Regions from separate parts of the Microbacterium sp. KUDC0406 genome, predicted to be linked through region 2. Evidence: predicted binding sites of a transcription regulator. Region 2 holds the regulator's gene; the other holds the start of a gene.
The links. Region 2 encodes HrcA, which represses chaperone genes, less so after heat shock. Its sites were predicted from a motif close to TTNGCACTCGNNNNNNNCGAGTGCNAA; they were not measured.

Region 1 (7,554 bases), 1.1 Mb from region 2:
AACGACCGATCGGGGTGAGACCGTTTCGTCTCGCGTCGCTCGCTCAACGACCACCAGAAGTCGCCGCATCCTCCTGACGGTCGTGGCCGCGGCATCCGCTCTTCTCATCGGTCTCGGCACAGGCTGGCTGCTGTTCGGTCGTGACACCGGACCGGTGCTGGACGCGAAGCAGCAGCAGACATGGGCGGACTTCGAGGCATCCGGAAAGTACGACGCCGGGTCCATCCGCATGCTCGGCGAGCAGTACGGGATCACTGCCTGGTACGCGACGCAGGACGACGCCAAGACCGAATGCGTCATGCTCACCCCCTCGAAGCAGACGTCAATCGGATGCCTGCCGACCGACCGGCACGCAGAGGAGAACGAGCACGGCCAGCAGATGCCGCTGTCGACCCAGGTCGACTTCGATGACGACGAGGGCACCGTCGTCGGCGGCGTGGTCGTGCGAGACGTGCGGGGCGCACCGACGGCGGTGCTGTCGAGATGGGACCAGTCCCAGACGTGGGACTGGACGCAGATGTACGTCGGCGATGAACTCCAGATCGCGAAGAACATCGTGGCGGAGACGGGGATCGACGGTACATCCATGCAGATCGCCGGATACGACGGAGGGACGCCGATCTGGATGTCCCAGGGCGAGGAGACCTGTCTGTATGTCGCCGATCTCGGCGGCATCACCCAGCAGTCCTGTGAGCCTGACTCCGGCGACGTCGTGATCGAACTGCCGAATGCCACGTACGGACTGCTGGACACGAATCAGGGGACTCGACTCACGACCATGGTCGGGCACGAGGCTCCCGCGACCGGTGACGCCGCGGGCCAGACGCCGGAGTGAGCATGACGGAAGACGAGCGACAGCGCATCCGGGATCTGCAGCGCCGCGCCTACGGGCCGGGCGGAGGGCTGAGCCCGGCCGAGGCGCAGGAGCTCGCCGAGCTGCAGGACGCCGCGCGGCCCCCGGTCCCTCGCTCAACGGCCGATCTTCCCTCCGGGGTCGTTGAGCGAGCGAGGAACGAGCGAGACGAAACGGTCTCAGATGTCGGGGAGGCTGACGGCGTTTCGTCTCGCTCCGCTCGCTCAACGACCGATGGGGGTGAGGGCGTTTCGTCTCGCTCCGCTCGCTCAACGACCAGAGGGCACCGCATCCTCCTGACGGTCGTGGCCGCGGCATCCGCTCTTCTCATCGGTCTCGGCGCGGGCTGGCTGCTGTTCGGCCGTGGCACCGGCCCCGCGATGGACGCGGAGCAGCAGGAGGCCTGGGCGCAGCTCGAGGCTTCCGGCGACTACGACGCCGGTTCGATCCGCATGCTGGGGGAGAAGTACGGGATCACGGCCTGGTACGCGACGCAGGGCGAGACGAAGCTGGAGTGCCTGCTTCTGACTCCCGACACCGACAACACGATCAGCTGCGCGCCGGCCCCGGATCCGAAGAACACGGACGACGACCAGGACGGCTGGGGACAGCTCTCCGCACAGACGCGGCTCCGCGACGAGCAGGGAAGCATCGTTCAGGCGATCGTGGCCAGGGACATCCAGGGCGACCTGACCGTGATCATGAACAAGTGGGGGATGACGTTCGGGGACGACGACTGGACCGCGAACTTCACCGGCACCGAGCTCGACATCGCGAAGACGATCGTCGCCGCCGGGTACGAGGGCAACTATCTGCGGATCGTCGGCTACGACGGGGAGACGCCGATCTGGTACGAGGACTCCGCGAACTGCCTGCTCGTGGCCGACACGACGCACCTGATCGCGAAGGGCTGCGACATCCAGGCGGACATCCCGGGGACGAGGCTCACGATGCCGGGTGTGACGTACGAACTGCGGAACACGCCGAACGGGCAGTTCCTGACCGTCATCCGTGGCGGCGAGCCGTCCGACCCGGCGATCGACGACACGACCGGCAAGAAGTCGCAGTGACGTTCACACCCGGTCGGCGAGGATCGCGACCCGTCCGGCCGTCGTGCGCGTGAGGATCAGCGTCGCCTCCTCCGACCCCTTCAGCGTGAGCTTCTTCCGGAACGCCGCCGGGTCGACGTCCATGCCGCGCTTCTTGATCTCGAGACGGCCGATCCCGTTCGCGCGCAGCGCGGCATTGATCGTCTTCGGATGCACCGCCATCGTCTCGCGCACCCGGAAGGACTGCACGAACGGGCTGGTGACCGCCGCGTCGCCGGTGAGGTAGGCGATCCTCTCGTCGAGCATGCCGGCATCCAGCATCCGGGCGGCGTCGCCGATGAGGCGGGCGCGGATGACCGCGCCGTCCGGCTCGTGCAGGAACGCGCCGAGCTCGCGCACCGGTGCGTCCTCGGCATCCGCCGCGCCGGTCAGCTCGTGCACGGCGTCGCCGCGCACGACGAGCGCCGCACGACGGATGCCTGCGCGCGCGAGCGCCCCGCTCCACAGCACCAGTTCGACGACGCTGCCGTCGGCGCTCACCCACTGCGCCTCGACGTCGTCGGGGATCAGATCGCGGTCAAGGCCCGGCCCGAGCTTGATCCCGGTGGGCACCCGTGCGGCCAGATCGAAGCACCAGTCCAGCGAGGGCGACCAGTCGGATGCCGCGACGCGCTGCGTCTCGGAGTGCCCCGCCGTGCGGCGGGCCGGATCCAGCCAGACGGCGTGATCCGTGGTCGCTGAGCGAGACGAAACGCCTTCAGCTTCCTCGGTCGTTGAGCGAGCGAAGCGAGACGAAACGCCTTCATACCCCTCGGTCGTTGAGCGAGCGGAGCGAGACGAAACGCCTTCATCCCCATCGGTCGTTGAGCGAGCGGAGCGAGACGAAACGCCTTCATACCCATCGGTCGTTGAGCGAGCGGAGCGAGACGAAACGCCGTCATCCCCATCGGTCGTTGAGCGAGCGGAGCGAGACGAAACGCCGTCATCCCCATCGGTCGTTGAGCGAGCGGAGCGAGACGAAACGCCTTCAGCTTCCTCGGCGCCTGGGACCGTTTCGTCTCGCTCCTTCGTCGCTCGCTCAACGACCGGGGAGGAGGCTCGCTCAACGACCGGGGAGGAGGCTCGCTCAACGACCGGGGAGGAGGCTCGCTCAACGACCGGGGAGGAGGCTCGCTCAACGACCGGGGAGGAGGATCGCTCAACGACCGGGGAGGAGGGGGCGTGCTCCTCGGCCGTGCCGTGCGACACCGACACGGCATCGCCGAACGGCGCGAGGTTGTAGGCGGCGATGGCGGCGGTCACGTCGTCGGCGTCCACCGCGTGCACGGCGAGGCCCGCACCGGCGAACGCGAGCGAGTCGCCCCCGATGCCGCATCCGAGGTCCGAGACGTGCGAGATGCCGGACTGCCGCATCCGCACCGCGTGCAGCGTCGCGACGTTCAGGCGCGTCGCCTGCTCGAGGCCGGCCCGGGTGAACAGCATCCGGCCGGCGAACTCGCCGAACTTCGCCCGTGCCTTCGTCCGCAGGTGCGCCTGACCGACCACGGCGGACACCAGGTCGGGGGAGTGCCCGGCGGCGCGCAGCCGGGAGACGGCCTTCGCGACCTCTGCGGCCGAGGTGATCGGCCCCAGCTCGTCGAGGAGCGACAGCCCGTCGAGGGTGAGCAGTGCGGTCAGCTCGGTCATCTCCACCACCCCAGCCTACGGATCCATTCTGTTTCGAATCGCGCAACGTGCTGCGTTCCACCGCCGGATGCCGCAAGTCGGGCGATTCGAAGGCGGGCAACTGGCACTCGCATTGCGTGAGTGCCAGCCGACCGCCTACACTGGCATTAGCACTCTCCCCTGAGAGTGCGAACCAGTCTTCTGATTGTTCAGCCGAGAAAGAGGTAGACCGTGTCGGTTTCCATCAAGCCGCTCGAGGACCGTATCGTCATCAAGCAGGTCGAGGCCGAGCAGACCACCGCGAGTGGCCTGGTCATCCCCGACACCGCCAAGGAGAAGCCCCAGGAGGGCGAGGTCGTGGCCGTCGGCCCCGGCCGCATCGACGACAACGGCAACCGCGTTCCGCTCGACGTCGCCGTCGGCGACCGTGTGCTCTACAGCAAGTACGGCGGCACCGAGGTCAAGTTCGGCGCGGACGAGTTCCTCGTCCTGTCGGCTCGCGACGTGCTCGCGGTCGTCGTCCGCTGACGACGCTTCGACAAGCTCAGCGAAGGGCCCGGATGCCTGGCATCCGGGCCCTTCGTCGTACCCGTAGTCTTGATCGGTGAACACGAAGACCTCGGGGGTGCTGTACACGGTCGGCGCGTACCTGATCTGGGGCGTGCTTCCGCTGTACTTCATCGCGCTCAAGCCCATCGGCCCCTGGGAGCTCGTCGCCTGGCGCGTGCTGCTGTCACTGGTGTTCTGCATCCTGCTGCTCACCGTCACTCGCGGCTGGCCCGCACTGATGGCCATCGCGCGGCAGCCGAAGTTGCTCGCGCTCACGGCTCTCGCCGGCGTGCTGATCTACATCAACTGGCAGGTCTTCGTGCTCGCCACGCTGAACGACCAGGTGGTCGAGACCAGCCTCGGGTACTTCATCAACCCGATCACCACGGTGCTGCTGGGGGTGCTCGTGCTGCACGAGCGCATCCGGCGCCTGCAGTGGGTGGCGATCGGGATCGCCGCGCTCGCCGTGATCGTGATCATCGTCGCGCACGGCACCTTCCCGTGGATCGCACTGTCGCTCACCGGGTCGTTCGGTGTCTACGGCCTGGTCAAGAAGAAGATCGGCCCGGCGGTGGATGCCACCAGCGGACTGACCCTGGAGTCGTTCTGGCTCATCCCGATCGCCGCCGTGATCCTGTTCTTCGTCGCGCAGGACGGCGGCATCACCTACGGCTCATCCGGTGCCCTGAACACAGTGCTCGTGTCCTTCGCCGGCGTCGCCACGGCCATCCCGCTGCTGCTGTTCGCAGCGGGCACCCGGCGGGTCGACCTGACCCTGGTCGGCATGATCCAGTTCATCACCCCGGTGATGCAGTTCCTGGTCGGCTGGCTGCTGCTCGGCGAGCCGATGCCGCCGGAGCGCTGGGCCGGGTTCGTGCTGGTGTGGCTCGCGATCGCGGTGTTCCTCGTGGACATCGCCGTGCAGTCGCGACGCGGACGGGCCGCGACCCCCACCGGACCCGTCGAGCTGGTCTGACGGATCGTTAACGCACTGAAACCGAATCTCGTCGTCGTGCGCAGTGCGACCGCCTAGGGTGGAGACACCCGAAGGTGGGTCGACCACGTTCATTTAGCAAGGGAGCACCATGAACGCACTGAAGCGCTCGCGAAAGACGCGGGTCTTCGCCGGCATCGCGCTGGCCAGCGCCACCGCGCTCGTCCTGGCCGGCTGCAGCACGCCGAGCAACAGCGGCGGCGATGACGACGGCGGCAAGAAGCCCGCCGCGGACGTCACTCTGAAGATGGGGTCGCTGCTTCCAGCCACGGGAACCCTGGCATTCCTCGGCGCGCCGATGGAGGCCGGTGTGCAGCTGGCCGTGCAGCAGGTCAACGACGCCAAGGCCGGCGTGACGATCGACCTCAGCACCGCCGACGAGGGCGACCTCGACAACAAGGCGTACGAGACCTCGATGGCCAAGCTGCAGAGCGAGGGCATCACCACGCTCGTCGGCGCCGCATCATCCAGCGTCACCAAGCTGATCGTCGACGGCAACACCAGCGCCGGCATCCTGGCCATCTCGCCGTCGAACACCGGTGTCGACTTCGCAGGCCTGAGCGACCTGTACTTCCGCACCGCGCCGAGCGACTACCTGCAGGGCGAAGTGCTGGCGAACACGATCGCCGAGGACGAGCACAAGTCGCTGGGCATCATCTACCAGAACGACCCGTACGGCCAGGGCCTGGCCGGCGCCATCAAGGAGGTCTTCGAGGGCACCGGCGGCAAGGTCGTCGCCGAGTCGTCGTACAACCAGGGCGACGGGCAGTTCAACGCCCAGGTGAGTGAGGTCGCGGCAGCTAAGCCCGACGCCGTCGCCATCGTCTCGTACGACCAGTTCTCTACGATCGCGCCGCTGCTGGGCAACGCCGGCGTCGACACCAGCGCGCTGTACCTGGTCGACGGCAACCTGAAGGACTGGCCCGACCTGTCGGTCGACCTGACCGGGTCGAAGGGCACCCGTGCCGGAGCCGAGCTGTCGGACGACTTCGTGAAGCAGCTCAACGACGTCTGGACCGGCCTGGGTCACGACAAGATCGACGCGCTGACCTACTCGGCCGAGGCGTACGACGCCGTCATCCTGATGGCGCTGGGTGCGCTGCAGGCGAACTCCGACAAGGGCGCCGACATCGCCGGCGAACTGATCGAGATCTCGGGCGGCTCGGGCGACGGTGAGAAGTGCACCAGCTTCGCCGACTGCGCCAAGCTCATCAACGACGGCAAGAAGATCGACTACGACGGCATGTCCGGCGAGGTCACGTTCGACGAGGACCACGACCCGCAGGGCGCCGCGATGGGCGTCTACGAGTTCGAGTCCGGCAACACCATCAAGCGAATCAAGTAACCCGCAGAGAAGAAGGGGCTCGGATGCCGGCGGCATCCGAGCCCCTTCTTCGTGCCGGAGCGGATGCTACGCGGCATCCTCCTGGCCCAGCGTGCCCAGGTACAGGCCGATGACCTTCGGATCGTTCAGCAGGTCGCGGCCGGTGCCCTCGTAGGCGTCGCGACCCTGATCGAGCACGTAGCCGCGGTCGCAGATCTGCAGGCATCGGCGCGCGTTCTGCTCGACCATGATGGTGGTCACGCCGGCCTTGTTGATGTCGGAGACGCGGATGAACGCGTCGTCCTGCCTGACGGGGAGAGACCCGCCGAGGGCTCGTCGAGCAGCAGCACCGACGGGTCCATCATCAGGGCGCGCGACATCGCCACCATCTGCCGCTCGCCGCCCGAGAGCGAACCGGCGCGCTGGTTCAGGCGCTTGCCGAGCTCGGCGAAGATGCCGGTGACGAACTCCAGGCGCTCGGTGTAGATCCTGGGGTTCTGGTACAGCCCCATCTGCAGGTTCTCCGCGATCGTCAGCGAGGGGAAGACGTTGTTCGTCTGGGGCACGAAGGCCACGCCGCGCCGGACGAGCTTGTCGGCCTTCAGACCGACGATGCTCTCGCCGTTGACGGTGATGTCGCCGGAGCGCACGTGCACCATGCCGAAGATGGACTTCAGCAGCGTCGACTTGCCGGCGCCGTTCGGGCCGATGATGCCGATCAGCTCGCCCTGCCGGGCGACGAGATTGGCACCGTTCAGGATGTTCACCCCGGGCAGATAGCCGGCGTGCACGTCGGTCAGCTGGACGATGACCTCGCGGTCGTCACTCTGGGTCCCTGAGCCTGTCGAAGGGCCTGAGCCTGTCGAAGGGCCTGAGTCCGTCGAAGGGCCCGTCGAAGCAGTATCCGTCATGACTTTTCCTCCTCAGCGGCGTCCTCGGCCTCGATCTCGGCCTCCGCCTCGGTCTCGATCTTCTCGCGCAGCTGCGCCGCGCGCTCTGCGGTCGCCTCGTCGACGACGGTGAGGCGACCGGTGACGACACCGAGATCGAGGTCCTGGTGGGCGCCGAGATAGGCGTCGACCACGGCCGGATCCTCCATGACGTCCTCGGGCGGCCCCTC
Region 2 (7,554 bases):
TCGATCGACTCGACGTCACCATCGGGGATCAGCCGCGGCAGCTCGGCGCTGGTGTCGATCTTCGCTCTGATCGGCGCGTACTCGATCTCGATGTGGCCGTCCACGAACGTCACGTCGACAGGGATGCCCGGGCGGAGTCCCATTGCGTCTCGAACCGACTTCGGCACGACGAGACGGCCCGCAGCGTCGATGGTGATGCTCATGGTATCAATCTACCATCGGGAATGCCATCTCACCAGCGCCCGAGGATGCCGCTCAGCACCGCGATCGCGGCGGGACCCGCGGTCGACGTGCGCAGCACGGTGTCGCCGAGCCGCACGCGCTCGGCACCGGCGGCGGTCAGGCGGTCCAGCTCCTCCGGCGCGATCCCGCCCTCAGGGCCGACGACGAGTACGAGATCGCGATCATCGGCGCGGATGCTGCTGAGCCCGGCCTCCGGCGGTGGGATCGAGCACCAGCATCCGGGCGTTCGCCGCGCGCTTCGCGAGCTGCCCGGTGGACTCGACCGCCGCGACCTCGGGAACCCACGGCCGGTGCGCCTGCTTGGCCGCCTCCCGCACGATCGCCGCCCAGCGCTCCCTGCCCTTCGCGGCCTTCGGCCCCTCCCAGCGGGAGATGCTGCGCGACGCCTGCCAGGGCACGATCTCGTCGACGCCGAGCTCGCACGCAGCCTGGACGGCCAGTTCGTCGCGATCGCCCTTCGCGAGGGCCTGCGCCAACACGATCCGCACGTCAGGAAGCCCGTGCTCGCCGCGCGCGGTCACCCGCACCGAGACCTCGGCCGCGGAGACGTCCTCGACCACGCCCTCGAGCCACACCCCTGCGCCGTCGCCGATCGTGACGGACTCGCCGACGCGGACCCTGCGCACGACCGCGGCGTGCTTGGCCTCTGCGCCGGTGAGCATCACGATCTCGCCCACGTGCGCCGTGGTGCCGGTCGGCGTCACGAAGTGCAGTGCCACGTCAGTGCCCGCGCAGCCGGTCGCGCAGCTTGGAGAACAGGCCCTGCTGGAACTGCGCGAGCTTCGGCGCGGGCGCCTTCTGCTTCTTCGCGAAGTCCTCGATCAGCCTGCGCTGCGCGGAGTCGAGCCTGGTCGGGGTCACGACCTGCACTCCCACGCGCAGGTCGCCGCGCTGGCTGCCCCGCAGCGGGGTGATCCCGCGTCCCCCGATCGTCAGCACGTCGCCGGACTGCAGCCCGGAGCGGATCTCGAGGTCGACCGTGCCGTCCAGGCCGTCGATCGTCGTCGTGGTGCCGAGGATCGCGTCGGTCATCGACACCTCGAGCGTGGCGAGCAGGTCGTCGCCGTCGCGGCTGAACACCGGATGCGGGGCGACGGTGACCTCGACGTACAGGTCGCCGTTCGGACCGCCGGCGCGTCCCACCTCGCCCGAGCCGGGCAGCTGCAGACGCAGTCCGGTCTCGACGCCGGCCGGGATGTCCAGCGACACGGTGCGGCGCGAGCGCACCCGACCCTGGCCGGCGCAGGCGGCGCACGGGTACGGGATGGTGGTGCCGTAGCCCTCGCAGGTGCCGCACGGCTGAGTCGTGACGACATTGCCGAGCAGGCTGCGCACCTGGCGCTGCACGTGACCGCTGCCGCCGCACACGTCGCAGGTGACCGGCGAGGTGCCCTCCTGGCAGCACGATCCGTTGCACGTCTCGCAGAGCACGGCGGTGTCCACCTCGATGTCGCGGTGCGCACCGAACACGACGTCGCCGAGCTCGAGGTTCACCCGCACCAGGGCGTCCTGTCCGCGCTCGCGGCGCGACCGCGGACGCGCGGAGCGCGCTCCCCCTGCGGCGCCGAAGAACGTCTCGAAGATGTCACCGAAGCCGCCGAAGCCGGCACCGCCGAAGCCGCCGTTCTCGTCACCGCCCATGTCGTAGCGGCGCCGCGAGTCCTCGTCGCTCAGCACGTCGTAGGCGTGCGTCACGAGCTTGAACTTCTCGGCGGCCTCCTCGCCCGGGTTCACGTCCGGGTGCAGCTGGCGCGCCAGCTTGCGGTAGGCCTTCTTGATCTCATCCTGCGTGGCGTCACGGGAGACCCCGAGCACCTCGTAATGGTCTGCCACAGTCACCTTCCTGAGTGTGTGCGTTGGTGGGCGCGCCGCGTCAGCGGCGGGCCTCGTCCTCTTCGAGCATCCGCGACAGGTAACGGGCCACGGCCCGCGCCGCCGCGAGATTGCTCGGATAGTCCATGCGGGTCGGTCCCATCACGCCGAGACGCGCGGTGCCGCCCTGCGCGATGTAGTCGCTCGCGACGATCGAGGCTTCGCCGAGCCCGAACGGCGCGTTCTCGGTGCCGATGCTGGCGGCCAGGCCGTGCTCGTCCGGCACCATCTCGCTCATCAGCCGCAGCAGGGTCACCTGCTCCTCGATCGCCTCGAGCAGCGGATGGATGCTGCCGCGGAAGTCCTGCTCGCGGCGCGCGAGCGTCGCCGCCCCCGCCATCACGAGCTTCTCCTGGCGGAACTCCTCGAGCTCCTCGCCGATCACCACCGCGAGGGCGGTGAGCGCCGGGTCGGGTCGCGTCTCGGAGGGCACTCGCAGCACCGCGATCCGATCCACGGCATCCGCCACCGCTCGTCCGGTGATGAGCGCGGAGAGACGGGCGCGGAGCACCGCGACCTCTCCCTCGTCGACCTCGACGGGCAGCAGGGCGATGCGCTGCGAGACGCCGCCCGCATCGGTCACCAGCACGACGAGGAGCCGGTTCGGCGCCAGGCCCACGAGCTCGAGATGGGTGATGCTGGCGCGGGCGAAGGACGGGTACTGGGCGAGGGCGACCTGCCCGGTGAGCTGCGTGAGCACGCGCACGGTGCGGGCCATCAGGTCGTCGAGATCGGCCGGGTCGGCGAGGAACGTCTCGATCGCCGAGCGCTGCGCCGTGCTGAGCGGACGCACCTGGGCGAGGTGGTTCACGAAGACCCGATACCCCTTGTCGGTGGGCACCCTGCCGGATGAGGTGTGCGGGGCGGCGATGAGCTCCTCGTCCTCGAGCAGCGCCATGTCATTGCGGATCGTCGCCGCCGAGACCCCGAAGGCATGCCGCTCGACGATCGATCTGCTGCCCACGGGCTCCTGCGTCTCGACGTAGTCCTGCACGATCGCCCGGAGCACCTGAAGCCCTCGTTCCGAGACCATGATGCTCCCTCCGCTCTGGCACTCACACGTACTGAGTGCCAATTCTACCCGCACGCTCTCGCTCGTTGAGCGAGCGACGAAGGAGCGAGACGAAACGCGCCACGGTCCGCGAGGCCGGTCACGACGTTTCGTCTCGCTCCGCTCGCTCAACGACCGGACTGGTCAGTCCGTGAGAGCTCTGACGACGGCGTCGGCGAGCAGGCGCCCCTGCAGGGTGAGCCGAAGGCGCTTCTCACGCAGAGCGGATGCCCCGTCCACGAGCCCGTCCGCGATCAGTCCTGCCACGACGTCGCGGTTGTCTATCGGGAGCTCGTCGAGAGGAATGCCCTCGGACAACCTGCTGCGCAGCAGAACGCGCTCCAGCATCCGCGCCTCGTCGTCCGGTCGCTCCCGGCCGGCGGCAGGTGACTCCCCTGCCGCGAGGCGCTGCGCATACGCGGCCGGGTGCTTGACGTTCCACCACCGCAGGCCCGCGACGTGGCTGTGCGCGCCGGGTCCGAAGCCCCACCAGTCCGACCCCAGCCAGTACGCGAGATTGTGCCGGGATCGGTTGTCCGAATGGGTCCCTGAGCCTGTCGAAGGGCGCGCCCAGTTGCTCACCTCGTACCAGCCGAAGCCGGCCGCGCCCAGACGCGCGTCCGCCAGCTCGTACATGTCCGCCTGCAGATCGTCGTCCGGAGCGGGAACCTCGCCGCGGCGGATCTGCCTGGCGAGCTTCGTGCCGTCCTCGATGATCAGGGCGTACGCGGAGATGTGGTCGGGGTCGAGCGCGAGGGCGGCGTCGAGCGATGACTCCCAGTCCCCCAGCGACTCCCCGGGGGCCCCGTAGATCAGGTCGACGCTCACCGCGAGCCCCGCCGCGCGCGCGGCATCCACGGCGGTGCGCACGTTCTCCGGTCGGTGCGTGCGGTCGAGGGCGGCGAGCACATGCGGCACGGCCGACTGCATTCCGACCGACAGGCGGGTCACGCCGGCATCCGCCAGTCGCGTCGCGACCTCACGCGTCACCGTGTCCGGGTTCGCTTCAACGGTCACCTCGGCGCCGTCCTCGATCCCGAACGCCGCGACGGTGGTCTCCAGCATCCGGGCCAGGTCGCCTGCTGGAAGCAGCGTGGGGGTCCCGCCGCCGAAGAAGACACTGTGCAGCGGACGGAGGCCGCCCGCCTGCGCGAGCACGCCGCGGGCGAGCGCCACCTCGGCGTTCAGCGTGTCGGCGTACTCGTCCTGCCTGACGCCGCGCAGCTCCGTCGCCGTGTACGTGTTGAAGTCGCAGTAGCCGCAGCGCACCCGGCAGAACGGCACATGCAGGTACGCAGAGAAGGGGACCGCGGCGTCGACGACGATGTCGTCGGGCAGGCTCCCGTCGGCAGGGGCGGGATCGCCCAGCGGAAGAGGTCCTGCCATCAGCGCGCGATCGTCATCAGATCGGGGTCGCGTACAACGGCGAGATCGCCCGCAGGTAGCGGGCGAACAGCTCACGACGACGACGCTTCACGAGCGCCGGGACCATGCGGTACATCATCCGATTCGGTGCGTCGAAGGCGCGCACCGTGAACCAGACCTCGTCGCTGTCCTCGCGCCAGTCCACGTCGAAGGCCTCTTCGCCGCTGACCACGGAACCGCCCATGGTGCCGAGCACGAAGCCGATCCGGCGCGGCTCCTCGGTGACCGAGATCACGCGCAGCTCGGCGTCGGCCCGCAGACCCTTCACGCGACCACGCACCTTGAGCGTCATGCCCGGGCCGGCGTACGGCGTTCCTTCCGCGTCGTAGCGCTGCTCCTGGTCACGGCGGCTGGGAGCGATCGCGTTGCCCTCGCCGTCGAAGCTCACGCCGGCGTACGTGGGACCCGCGGCAGGCCGGACGTCCTCGAGCGTGAGGCCCGCCGCACGCTGCGCGGTCCAGGACAGCAGGGCGTCTCCGGCGGTGCGGAAACGGTCCTCGCCACTGCCGATCCGCCACGAGTCCTCGGCCGGCAGACTGCGCTCCGGCGGATACTGCATGAGGTCGGGCGCGTGCGACGCCCCGACCGCGGCGTAATCGACCGTGCCTTCTCGGAATGTCCCGCGACGCATGGGATCAAGCCTACGTGACGTGCGGCTGTGCGACTGCTCCATACCCTTCGACAGGCTCAGGGACCCAGGTGGTGGGTCGCTGAGCCCGTCGAAGCGCGCAGAAGCGGGGCCGGCGGATCAACCACCGGCCCCGCTTCACAGGGCACTTCGACGGGCTCAGCGGCCCGAGTGCTTACTTCTCCCAGCCCACGTTCTCCACCGGCTGGATGCCGAAGAGGTCGAGGCCCACGTAGGGCTCCGGGGTCAGGTTGGCGAGACCCTTCTTCGCGGTCACGATGGACGGACCGTTGTAGATCGGGATGAGGCCCCAGCGCTTGTAGATCTCCGGCTCGAGCTTCATCGCCGCAGCGGTCTGCGCCTCCGGGTCGGAGAGCGACTCGACCTCGTCCTTGATCTGCTTGTCGAGGTCGGCGTCACCGACACCCGACAGGTTCAGACCGGAGTCCGAGCAGTACAGCTGGCAGAACCAGGCGGCACCGAACGGGTCCGACGAGGTGAAGCGCAGGCCGACGGCGTCCCAGTTCTTCGAGGTGTAGTCCTCGGAGAACTTGCTGGACGGGCGGACGTCGACCTTGAGGTCGATGCCGATCGCCTTCTCCTGGGCCTGCAGCGACTGCGCGAGCGCCTTCTGGGTCGGGTCGTCGCTGAAGATCGGGTAGGTCGCGGTGAGCTTGACGCCGTCCTTCTCGCGGATGCCGTCGGAGCCCTCCTTCCAACCGGCCTCGTCGAGCAGCTTCTTGGCGCCGTCGACGTCGAACTTCCAGCCTGCGGCCTTCATCGAGTCGGTGTAGCCGGGCTGGAACGAGAACAGCGTCAGCGAACCCGCCGGGTCCTCCTCGTAGTTCAGGCCGTTCCAGGCGATCTGCTTCTGCTGGTCGATGTTGACCGCCTTGAAGAAGGCCTCACGGACCTTGACGTCCTGGAACTGCGGCTTGGTCGAGTCGATCTGCAGGATCGTGTTGGCGGTCTGCTGGGCGCGGTAGGTCACCACGTCCTTCATGCCCTTGACCTGCTCCATGAGGTCCTTGGTGCCGGTGCCGACGGTGTCGATCTGGCCGTTCTTGAAGGCGTTGATCGCGGCCTGCGAGTCCATACCGGTGAAGGTGACCTTGTCGAGGAGCGGCTTGTCGCCCCACCACTCGGTGTTCGGCTTGAAGGAGACGTAGTCCTTGTTCGCGTCGAACTCGTCGATCGTGTACGGACCTGCACCCACTCCGGGTGCGGGTTGTCGATCATGGCCTCGTTGAAGTTCTTCGCGTCAGCGAGGGCGGGGTGGATGACGCCGCCGTTGAACGGCATCTCCGGCCAGGCGAACTCGCCCTTGAAGGTCACGATGGCGGTCTTCGCGGTGTCACCCTGCTCGACCTTCTCGATCTCCTTGTAGCCGTCGGTCGCGTTCGGGTTGAAGCCCTCGTCGTACGAGCGGTTGGCCTTCCAGGTCGCGTCGATGGCCGTCCAGTCCATCTCCGTGCCGTCGTTCCAGTGCGCTTCCTTGGTGAAGGTGAACGTCAGAACGGTCTTGCCGTCCTTGACCTCGTTCTTCCACTCATCGAGGTAGTTGTCGTTCTTGTACTGCGTGCCGTCCGGCTTCATCAGGATGATCTGCGGCATGTACCACGCGGCGATGCGGGCCGTGTCGGCGCTGCCGTCGCTGTTGAACGAGTTCAGCTGGGCGGGCACCTCGTTGATCGGGAAGTTGACCGTGCCGCCCTCCTTGAGGTTCTCGCGCGGCTGCGGGTTGTAGTCAGCGGCCTCGACGCCGGCGGCCTCCCCGTCCTTGTTGTCGTCGCCACCGCCGGTGTTACCGGCAGCGCACCCGCTCAGAGCGAGTGCGAAAGCGCCGGTGAGTGCCAGCGCTCCCATCAGCTTGTACTGCTTCATGGTGCTCCTTTCGCCTTTCGGCGTGTCATAAGGGGAACGATAGTCAGCATCGTCCGTCAACAAGTGCGCCAGAGAGTGAATCTCGGCTAACTGTTATCGGACGGTGATCGACTGTGATCTTTCGGTGATATCGCCGGGGTGTCAGACGGTCGCCGGGCGGGTCGACATCGTCTCCGGGTCGAAGACGACGCGCTGGCGCGTGCGCTCGATGTCCGGGTCGGGGACGGGGATCGCCGACAGCAGCGCCTGGGTGTACGGATGCTGCGGACTGTCGAACACGTCGTCGACGTCGCCGTGCTCCACGAACTCGCCGAGGTACATCACGGCGACTCGGTCCGCGATGTGCCGCACCACGGAGAGGTCGTGCGCCACGAACAGGTACGAGAGCCCGAGCTTGACCTTCAGCTCGTCGAGCAGGTTGATGACGCCGGCCTGGATCGACACGTCCAGC

Region 1: a site for HrcA is predicted at 3,689-3,715, ahead of groES (co-chaperone GroES). Genes of this name have one in related genera too.

Annotation. Positions count from the first base shown of each region.
Region 1 is NZ_CP091138.1:2,020,684-2,028,237, reverse strand. Features, by position in the region: gene L2X99_RS10145 (hypothetical protein) at 1-835, shown strand, start outside; gene L2X99_RS10140 (hypothetical protein) at 838-1,923, shown strand; partial or broken gene L2X99_RS10135 (THUMP-like domain-containing protein) at 1,927-2,625, opposite strand; partial or broken gene L2X99_RS10130 (SAM-dependent methyltransferase) at 3,127-3,594, opposite strand; gene groES (co-chaperone GroES) at 3,799-4,095, shown strand; gene rarD (EamA family transporter RarD) at 4,172-5,092, shown strand; gene L2X99_RS10115 (ABC transporter substrate-binding protein) at 5,202-6,455, shown strand; partial or broken gene L2X99_RS10110 (ABC transporter ATP-binding protein) at 6,522-7,345, opposite strand; partial or broken gene L2X99_RS10105 (ABC transporter ATP-binding protein) at 7,342-7,554, opposite strand, start outside.
Region 2 is NZ_CP091138.1:885,931-893,484, reverse strand. Features, by position in the region: gene L2X99_RS04525 (AbrB/MazE/SpoVT family DNA-binding domain-containing protein) at 1-203, opposite strand, end outside; partial or broken gene L2X99_RS04520 (16S rRNA (uracil(1498)-N(3))-methyltransferase) at 233-962, opposite strand; gene dnaJ (molecular chaperone DnaJ) at 964-2,076, opposite strand; gene hrcA (heat-inducible transcriptional repressor HrcA) at 2,117-3,148, opposite strand; gene hemW (radical SAM family heme chaperone HemW) at 3,311-4,552, opposite strand; gene L2X99_RS04500 (DUF1990 family protein) at 4,569-5,222, opposite strand; gene L2X99_RS04495 (ABC transporter substrate-binding protein) at 5,395-6,435, opposite strand; gene L2X99_RS04490 (ABC transporter ATP-binding protein) at 7,245-7,554, opposite strand, start outside.